2 regions of the Streptomyces sp. NPDC056144 genome follow, and region 2 is predicted to be linked to the other one. Evidence: riboswitches for the same ligand, from Rfam matches in the RefSeq annotation. Region 2 holds a riboswitch; the other holds the start of a gene.
What was found. A riboswitch is a leader RNA that binds a small molecule or an ion and turns the genes downstream of it on or off. The one in region 2 is predicted to bind cobalamin.
Positions count from the first base shown of each region.

Region 1 (4,206 bases), on a different contig from region 2:
GCCTGTATCTCCGCTTCGTGCGCGAGCGCGTTGAGGGCGGCGGCCGTCATGGCGCTGCCGCCGCGCCGGCCCCGTACGACGAGGTATTCGAGGCCGAGGTCGTTCTCGGCGAGGGCGTCCTTGGACTCGGCGGCGCCGATGAACCCGACGGGTATGCCGAGGACGGCGGCCGGCTTGCCCGCGCCCTTCGCGATCATCTCCAGGAGGTGGAAGAGCGCGGTGGGCGCGTTGCCGATGGCGACGACGGAGCCTTCGAGGCGGTCGCGCCAGAGTTCGAGCGCGGCGGCCGAGCGGGTGGTGCCGAGCTCGGCGGCGAGGGCCGGGACGGCCGGGTCGGAGAGCGCGCAGAGCACCTCGTTGTCGGCGGGCAGCCGCTTGCGGGTGACGCCACTGGCGACCATCTGGGCGTCGCAGAGGATCGGCGCACCGGCCTGGAGGGCGGCACGGGCGTCCGCCACGACCCGCGGCGAGTAGGCGATATCGCTGACGAGGTCGGTCATGCCGCAGGCGTGGATCATCCGGACCGCCACCTGGGCGACGTCGGCGGGCAGGCCGTCGAGGTCCGCCTCGGCGCGGATCGTGGCAAAGGACCGGCGGTAGATCTCCGTCCCGTCCTTCTCGTAGTCGAACATCCTGGTGTTCTCGCTCATCTCGTCAGCGGATGGTGGTCGTGCGGGCCGTGGTGACCGCTTCGTGCAGGGCTGTACGGGGGGTGGCGGCGCCGTCCACCAGGTAGGCGCCGTCGGCGGTGGCGACGACGTCGACCCAGGCGCCGTGCGGGTGGCCGCAGCGGCGCTCGCAGCCGGAGTAGTGGACGGGGAGGGCCCTTCCGGGGAGGCCGCGTGCGGGGAGGCCGCCGGCCGGCCCCGGGGTCGCGTCGGCGCGGACGTCCGCGAGGGACTTGGCGCAGCCGGGGCGGCCGGTGCACGCGGTGACGTCCACCCAGGGGGAGCCGGGGTCGGTGATCAGGCCGTGGGCGGCCAGGTCCTCGTTTCCCGTGGCGCCCACGACCACCGCGCCGCGCCACGGCGTCAGCCGGATCTCCTCGGCGGGCAGCAGCGCCCGCAGCTGGGCGGCGGTGAGGCGGCCGAGGGGCGCGAGGACGTAGCGGGAGGCGGGGCCGAGCGGGCCGGGGGAGGGCGGGGCGCCGTGGAGCAGGATCGATGCGGCCGCCGGTACGGGCTCCGCCGCGATCCCGGCCCCCGCGAGGGCGCCGGCCAGGTCGGGGGCGTACCCCTCGGGGAGTTCGCCGACCCGCCAGGCGCCGGTCCCGGCCGCGCGGGCCGCGTCGAGGAAGGCCCCGGCGGCGGCGAGCGCGGCGCGGGGGGCGTCGGCCCCGGCGACGCGGAACGCCCGCCCGCCGACGTACAGACGGGCCGCGCCGCCGTCCACTGCGACCAAGGTCACATCCCCGCCGAGCCCCGCCACGTCCCCGCGGCCGTCGTCGAGGACGAAGAGGAAACGGCCGGAAAGCGCCGCCGCCCAGGGCGCGGCGCAGAGGAGGGCGTCGAGCTCGCGGGCCCACAACTGGACCTCGGGGCCGCCGAGTCCGTCGAGACCGGCGGCGGGGGAGACGACGATGTTGCGGACGCGCTCGTGCGTGGAGGAGGGCAGCAGGCCGGCCTCCGCGAGCAGCGCCGCGAGCTCCGTCCCGCAGTCGTCCGCGAGGCCCCGGAGCTCCGCGTTGCCCCGGGAGGTGATGCTCACCGAGCCGTCGCCCAGGGTCTCCGCCGCGTGCGCCAGGGCCTCGGCCTGACGTGCGGTCAGTCGGCCTGCGGGGAGCCGGAGTCGGGCCAGTCTCCCGTCGTCGGCGGCGTGCAGGCGCAGCGCTCCGGGGCAGGCGTCGCCACGGTCCCTTGTGCGGGGTTCGTCCCGTTCGGGCGTCGGGGGTGGGGTGGGCGGCATGGCGGCGAGCATACCCACGGGGATCGGGCCCCTCACCGGTCGCGATCCGGCCGATCCGTGCCCGCTGCCCGCGGGTGGCCCGGGTGCGATCCGTGTACGGGTCCCCGTGTGCGGCCCGCGTCCGGTCCGGGTGCGGCCCGCGTCCGGTCCGGGTGCGGTCCGCGTGCGGTCCGCGTGCGGTCCGCGTGCGGTCACGAGTGTGATCCGGTCGATCCCCCGGCTCTCTTCGGCCCGCCCCCGCCACGATCTAGGATGCAGATCGGCATGGGGTCCCAGGACCCCGGGGAGGAAGCCCGGTGAGAATCCGGCGCGGTCCCGCCACTGTGAGCCCGTTCCGGACCGCCCGGCACGGGTGAGTCAGGAACTCCCGCCGTCCACACGACCACCCGGGGCGCGGACAACCCCGAGGAAGGGCCTGCGTCGCCATGCTCCTGCTGCTGTCGCACTCCGACACCGACCTGCTCAGCGCCCGCGCGGCGAACACGGCCGCGACGGAGGCCGAAGGGGACGGTCTCGCGTACCGCTTCGCCAACCCCTCCCGAGTCCCGCTCGCCGACCTCCCCGGCCTCCTCGACGGCGTCGAGCTCGTCGTCGTCCGCCTCCTCGGCGGCCTGCGCTCCTGGCAGGAGGGGCTGGACGCGATCCACGCCGCCGGAAAGCCGGTCGTCGTGCTCAGCGGCGAACAGGCCCCCGACGCCCAGCTGATGGAGGCCTCGACGGTTCCCGTCGGCGTCGCGACCGAGGCGCACGCCTACCTCGCGCACGGCGGCCCCGCGAACCTGACGCAGCTGGCCCGCTTCCTCTCCGACACCGTGCTCCTCACCGGTCACGGCTTCGAGGCCCCGGCCGCCGCCCCCACCTGGGGCCCCCTGGAGCGCACCCCCCGTGCCACCGACGGCCCGACGGTCGCCGTGCTCTACTACCGCGCCCACCACATGAGCGGGAACACCGCCTTCGTCGGCGCCCTCTGCGACGCGATCGAGGACGCCGGGGCCCAGGCCCTCCCGCTGTACGTGGCCTCGCTGCGCGCCCCCGAGGAGGAGCTCGTCGAGACGCTCCGCGGGGCGGACGCGATCGTCACGACCGTCCTCGCCGCCGGTGGCACCAAGCCCGCCGAGGCGCAGGCCGGCGGCGACGAGGAGGCCTGGGACGCGGGCGCGCTCGCCGCGCTCGACGTGCCGATCCTCCAGGCCCTGTGCCTGACCGGCTCGCGTTCGGCGTGGGAGGAGAACGACGAGGGCCTCTCGCCGCTCGACGCCGCCAGCCAGGTCGCCGTGCCCGAGTTCGACGGCCGCCTCATCACCGTCCCGTTCTCCTTCAAGGAGATCGACGCCGACGGCCTGCCCGCGTACGTCGCCGACGCCGAGCGCGCGGCCCGCGTCGCCGGGATCGCCGTCCGGCACGCCCGGCTCCGCCACATCCCGAACGCCGAGAAGAAGCTCGCGCTCGTCCTCTCCGCGTACCCCACCAAGCACTCCCGCATCGGCAACGCCGTCGGTCTCGACACCCCCGCCTCCGCCGTCGCCCTGCTGCGCCGACTCATCGCCGAGGGGTACGACTTCGGGCCCGAGGCCGACCTCCCGGGGCTGGTCTCCGGCGACGGCGACGAGCTGATCTACGCCCTCATCGAGGCGGGTGGCCACGACCAGGACTGGCTGACCGAGGAGCAGCTCGCGAGGAACCCGGTCCGCATCCCGGCCGCCGACTACAAGCGCTGGTACGCGACGCTTCCGGCCGAGCTGCGCGAGCAGGTCGAGGAGCACTGGGGTCCGGCGCCGGGCGAGATGTTCCTCGACCGGTCCCGCAACCCGGAGGGCGACATCGTCCTCGCGGCGCTGCGGCGCGGGAACCTGCTGATCCTCATCCAGCCGCCGCGCGGCTTCGGCGAGAACCCGATCGCGATCTACCACGACCCCGATCTCCCGCCGTCCCACCACTACCTGGCCGCCTACCGCTGGATCGCCGCCCGCGAGGACGACGGCGGCTTCGGCGCCGACGCCATGGTCCACCTCGGCAAGCACGGCAACCTGGAGTGGCTGCCGGGCAAGAACGCCGGTCTGTCCGCCGCCTGCGGCCCGGACGCGGCGCTCGGCGACATCCCGCTGATCTACCCGTTCCTCGTCAACGACCCGGGCGAGGGCACGCAGGCCAAGCGGCGCGTGCACGCCACCCTGGTCGACCACCTCGTGCCGCCGATGGCCCGCGCCGACTCGTACGGCGACATCGCGCGCCTGGAGCAGCTGCTCGACGAGTACGCGCAGATCTCCTCCATGGACCCGTCGAAGCTGCCCGCGATCCGCG
Region 1 is NZ_JBHJVF010000006.1:109,504-113,709, reverse strand. Features, by position in the region: gene ACFC0Z_RS19860 (precorrin-8X methylmutase) at 1-650, opposite strand, end outside; gene ACFC0Z_RS19855 (cobalamin biosynthesis protein CobG) at 655-1,917, opposite strand; cobalamin riboswitch at 2,155-2,291, shown strand; gene cobN (cobaltochelatase subunit CobN) at 2,331-4,206, shown strand, end outside.
Region 1: linked by a shared signal. The riboswitch ahead of cobN (cobaltochelatase subunit CobN) and the one ahead of ACFC0Z_RS34180 (cobalamin biosynthesis protein) in region 2 are both predicted to bind cobalamin.

Region 2 (4,206 bases):
AGGCCGTGTCGGGCGCCGGCACGAACCGCCGCCCGGACGCCGCCGCGACCTCCCGCAGGAACGCCCGCCGGAAGCCGTCGCTCTCCAGGGAGCCGTGCCAGTGCGTCCCCCAGACCGCCCCCACCCGGCACCCGTCGAGGAACGGTTCCCCGCCTTCGACCGTCGCGACGCCGTGGTGGATCTCGTACCCCTCGACCCGCTCCCCGAGCGCCTCTCCGACGGGCCGGGCGAGCGTCTTCTCGGGCGCGAACCGGATCCGTACGGGCAGCAGCCCGAGCCCGTCGACGACGCCCGCCCTCGACTCGACCTCGTCCTCGATCCGCTCGCCGAGCGCCTGGAAGCCGCCGCAGATGCCGAGCACCGGCCGCCCCTCGGCGGCCCGCCGCACGAGCGCGTCGGCGAGTCCCCGTTCCCGCAGCCAGGCGAGCGCCTTGACGGTGCCCCGGGTGCCGGGGACGACGACGAGGTCCGCGTCGACGAGTTCCTCGGGCCGGTCGACGAAGCGGACGACGACGCCGGGTTCGGCGGCGAGCGCGTCGACGTCGGTGAAGTTGGACATGAGCGGTACGGCGCAGACGGCGACCCGCAGGACGTCCTCGCCGACGGGCGGCGCGACGACCGACTCGCGGACGGTGCCCCGCAGGGAGACCCGGAGGCCGTCCTCCTCGTCGATGCCGAGCCCGTGCGCGTACGGGAGGACGCCGAAGGTCCGGCGCCCGGTGAGGTCGTACAGCATGTCGAGCCCGGGTTCGAGGAGCGTCACGTCGCCCCGGAACTTGTTCACGAGGTAGCCCGCGACGAGGGCCTGGTCCTCGGGCGAGAGCAGCGCCGTCGTCCCGAAGAACTGGGCGAAGACCCCGCCCCGGTCGATGTCGCCGACCACGACGACGGGCAGCTTCGCGGCCCGCGCGATGCCCATGTTGACGATGTCGGTGCGCCGCAGGTTGATCTCGGCGGGGCTGCCGGCGCCCTCGCAGATGACGGCGTCGTACGTGCTCCGCAGCTCTTCCAGGCAGGCGAGGACCGGTTCGAACAGCTCCTTCTGCCGTCCGCCGTGGTAGCCGCGGGCCGACAGTTCGCCGACGGGCTTGCCCATGAGGACGACCTGGCTTGACCGGTCGCTGCCGGGCTTGAGCAGCACGGGGTTCATGAGCGCGGTCGGCTCGACGCGCGCGGCCTGTGCCTGCATGGCCTGCGCGCGCCCGATCTCGGCGCCCTCGCGGGTCACGAAGGAGTTGAGGGACATGTTCTGTCCCTTGAACGGGGCGACCTTGATCCCCTGCCGGACCAGCCAGCGGCAGATCCCGGCGGTCACGACGCTCTTGCCCGCGTCGGACGTGGTCCCGGCGACGAGCAGTCCGCCACCCCTCGTGCGGCCACCCATCAGACAACCCTCCGCTTCAGCGCGTTCACGATCAGCCGGCCGCCCACGCAGGCGGCCAGCGAGACGGCGGTGACCCGGCGGGAGAGCCGGACCGCCCGGTCGATGTCGGCGACCTCGACGGGCCGCCCCTCCCCGTTGAGGACGGGCCGGTGCTCGACCCGTCCGCCGTACGAGAGGGTCCCCCCGAGCCGTACGCCGAGGGCGCCCGCGAAGGAGGCCTCGACGGGGCCCGCGTTGGGGCTCGGGTGCTTCGCCGCGTCGGCCCGCCAGGCCCGTACGGCTCCGCGCGGGTCGTCCCCGGCGAGCGTTGCGGCGACGGCGGTCAGCCGGGCGCCGGGCCAGCCGGCCACGTCGTCGAGGCGGGCCGAGGCCCAGCCGAAGCGGCGGTAGCGCGGGGACTTGTGGCCGACCATCGCGTCCAGGGTGTTGACGGCCCGGAAGCCGAGCAGCCCGGGGACGCCCGCGACCGCGCCCCAGAAGAGGGCGCCGATCACGGCGTCGGAGGTGTTCTCGGCGACGGACTCGACGACGGCGCGGGCCATCGCGGGACCGTCGAGGGACTGCGGGTCGCGTCCGCAGAGGTGCGGCAGCCGCTCGCGGGCCACGTCCAGGTCCCCGACGGCGAGCGCCCCGCCGATCGCGTGGGCCTCGCGCCCCAGGGTCGTACCGCCGACGACGGCCCAGACGGACGCGGCGGTGAGGGCGACGGCGGCGGCGGGCCGGTTCCGTACGGCGCGGGCGGCGAGGGCGCCGGCGGCGACGGTCGTCCCGGCGCAGACGGCGGTGTGCAGGGCGCCCCAGGCGCGGTCGTCGCGGTGCAGGCGCTGTTCGACGGCGGCGGCGGTGCGGCCGAAGAAGGCGACGGGGTGGCCCCGGCGGGGATCGCCGACGAGACGGTCGACGGCCAGCCCGAGGGCGGCTCCGTACGCGAAGGCACGGGTGGCTCTGATGCGGCCGGTCATGGCGCATGTCCTCACTCAGGGTCCGCGCCCTGGATCGACGTGACCGGCGGCGAGAGTTCCTGACTTCCGGACCCTGGGGGCCCGGTCACAGTGGCGGGACCGCGCCGGATTCGCACCGGACTTCCTCTGACTGCCGCCGTATTGGCCTCGGCAGTCCACCACGCGCCGCGAACACCCGTCAACCCACGCTTGACCTGCGACGGGTCACTGTGCGAAGCACCACAAACACGGCACCGGGCACACGGCGGACGGCCCCCACCCGAAGGTGAGGGCCGCCCGCCGTGGAGAAGGGGTGGGACCGTCAGGCGACGATCAGGTAGATGCCGTAGGCCACGGCCGCCGCGCAGAGGGCGAAGCAGGCGTAGGCGCCGGTGCGGGCGAGGGCGGCGGAGCCGCCGTTCGCCTCGGCCTCCTCCTGCTTGCCGAGGCCGACGATCCCGAGGGTGAAGAGGCCCACGAGGGCGACGGTCGCCACGAGGCTGACTCCGAAGACGGAGCCGAGAGCTGCCCAGTCGATCTTCATGTCGTTCGTTCCTTACACCGCAGCGGCGGAGGCCGGGGGGGCGGCCGGGTCCGTGGGGACCGGCGCCGGGATGGTGGTCTTGAGGTCCTCGTCCGCGACGGCGGCGACGGAACCGGCGGCCGGCGGCGGGGTGACGGCCGCGATGGCGGTGGTCACGACGCCCGCGGGCTCCTCGTCGAGGTCGTCGGCGGTGACGTTGTGGTGGTCGACCGGCTTGCGACGGGAGAGCGTCCAGATGACGCCCGAGCCGGCGACGAGAAGGACGGCGACGGCGGCGATGCCCCAGGGGCCCTGCTTGGTGAGGAACTCGGCGCCCGCGCCGACGATCGCGGCGGCCGGGAGGGTGAGGCCCCAGGCGACGAACATCCGGGTGGCGGTCGACCAGCGGACGACACCGCCCTTGCGGCCGAGGCCGGCGCCCATCACGGCACCCGAGCAGGACTGGGTGGTGGAGAGGGAGAAGCCGAGGTGAGAGGAGGCCAGGATGACCGTCGCGGCGCTGGTCTGGGCGGCGAAGCCCTGCTGCGGCTGGAGGTCGGTGAGGCCCTTGCCCATGGTGCGGATGATGCGCCAGCCGCCGAGGTAGGTGCCGAGCGCGATGGCGACACCGGCGGAGACGACGACCCACAGGGGCGGGTTCGAGCCGGGGGCCACGACACCCTGGGTGACCAGGGCGAGGGTGATGATGCCCATCGTCTTCTGGGCGTCGTTGGTGCCGTGCGCGAGGGAGACGAGACCGGCGGAGGCGATCTGGCCGGCCCGGAAGCCCTTGGCCGTGGCCTTGGCGTCGGGGTTGGCCTTGATCTTGTACGTCAGCTTCGTGGCGGCCATCGCGGCGAGGCCGGCGACGATCGGCGCGGCGACGGCCGGGATGAGGACCTTGGTGACGATCGTCGGGCCGTTGACCGCGGACCAGCCGGCGGACATGACGGCGGCGCCGATGAGGCCGCCGAAGAGGGCGTGGGAGGAGCTGGACGGCAGGCCCAGGAGCCAGGTCAGCAGGTTCCACAGGATGGCGCCCACGAGCGCCGCGAAGATCACTTCTGTGCGAATGCCCTCTTCGTTGATGATCCCGCCGGAGATCGTCTTGGCGACCTCCACGGACAGGAAGGCTCCGACGAGGTTCAGCACGGCGGACATGGCCACCGCCGTCTTGGGCTTGAGCGCACCGGTCGAGATGGTCGTGGCCATCGCGTTGGCGGTGTCGTGGAAACCGTTCGTGAAATCGAACACGAGAGCTGTCACGACCACAATGGCGAGCAGCAGCGTGATGTGTTCCATTTACCCAGGCAATCGTTTGACGTCAGTGGCTCGTCGAACGTAGGCAACCTGAGTGA
Region 2 is NZ_JBHJVF010000019.1:56,714-60,919, reverse strand. Features, by position in the region: gene ACFC0Z_RS34185 (cobyric acid synthase) at 1-1,384, opposite strand, end outside; gene ACFC0Z_RS34180 (cobalamin biosynthesis protein) at 1,384-2,346, opposite strand; cobalamin riboswitch at 2,379-2,522, opposite strand; gene ACFC0Z_RS34175 (hypothetical protein) at 2,648-2,869, opposite strand; gene ACFC0Z_RS34170 (anion permease) at 2,882-4,150, opposite strand.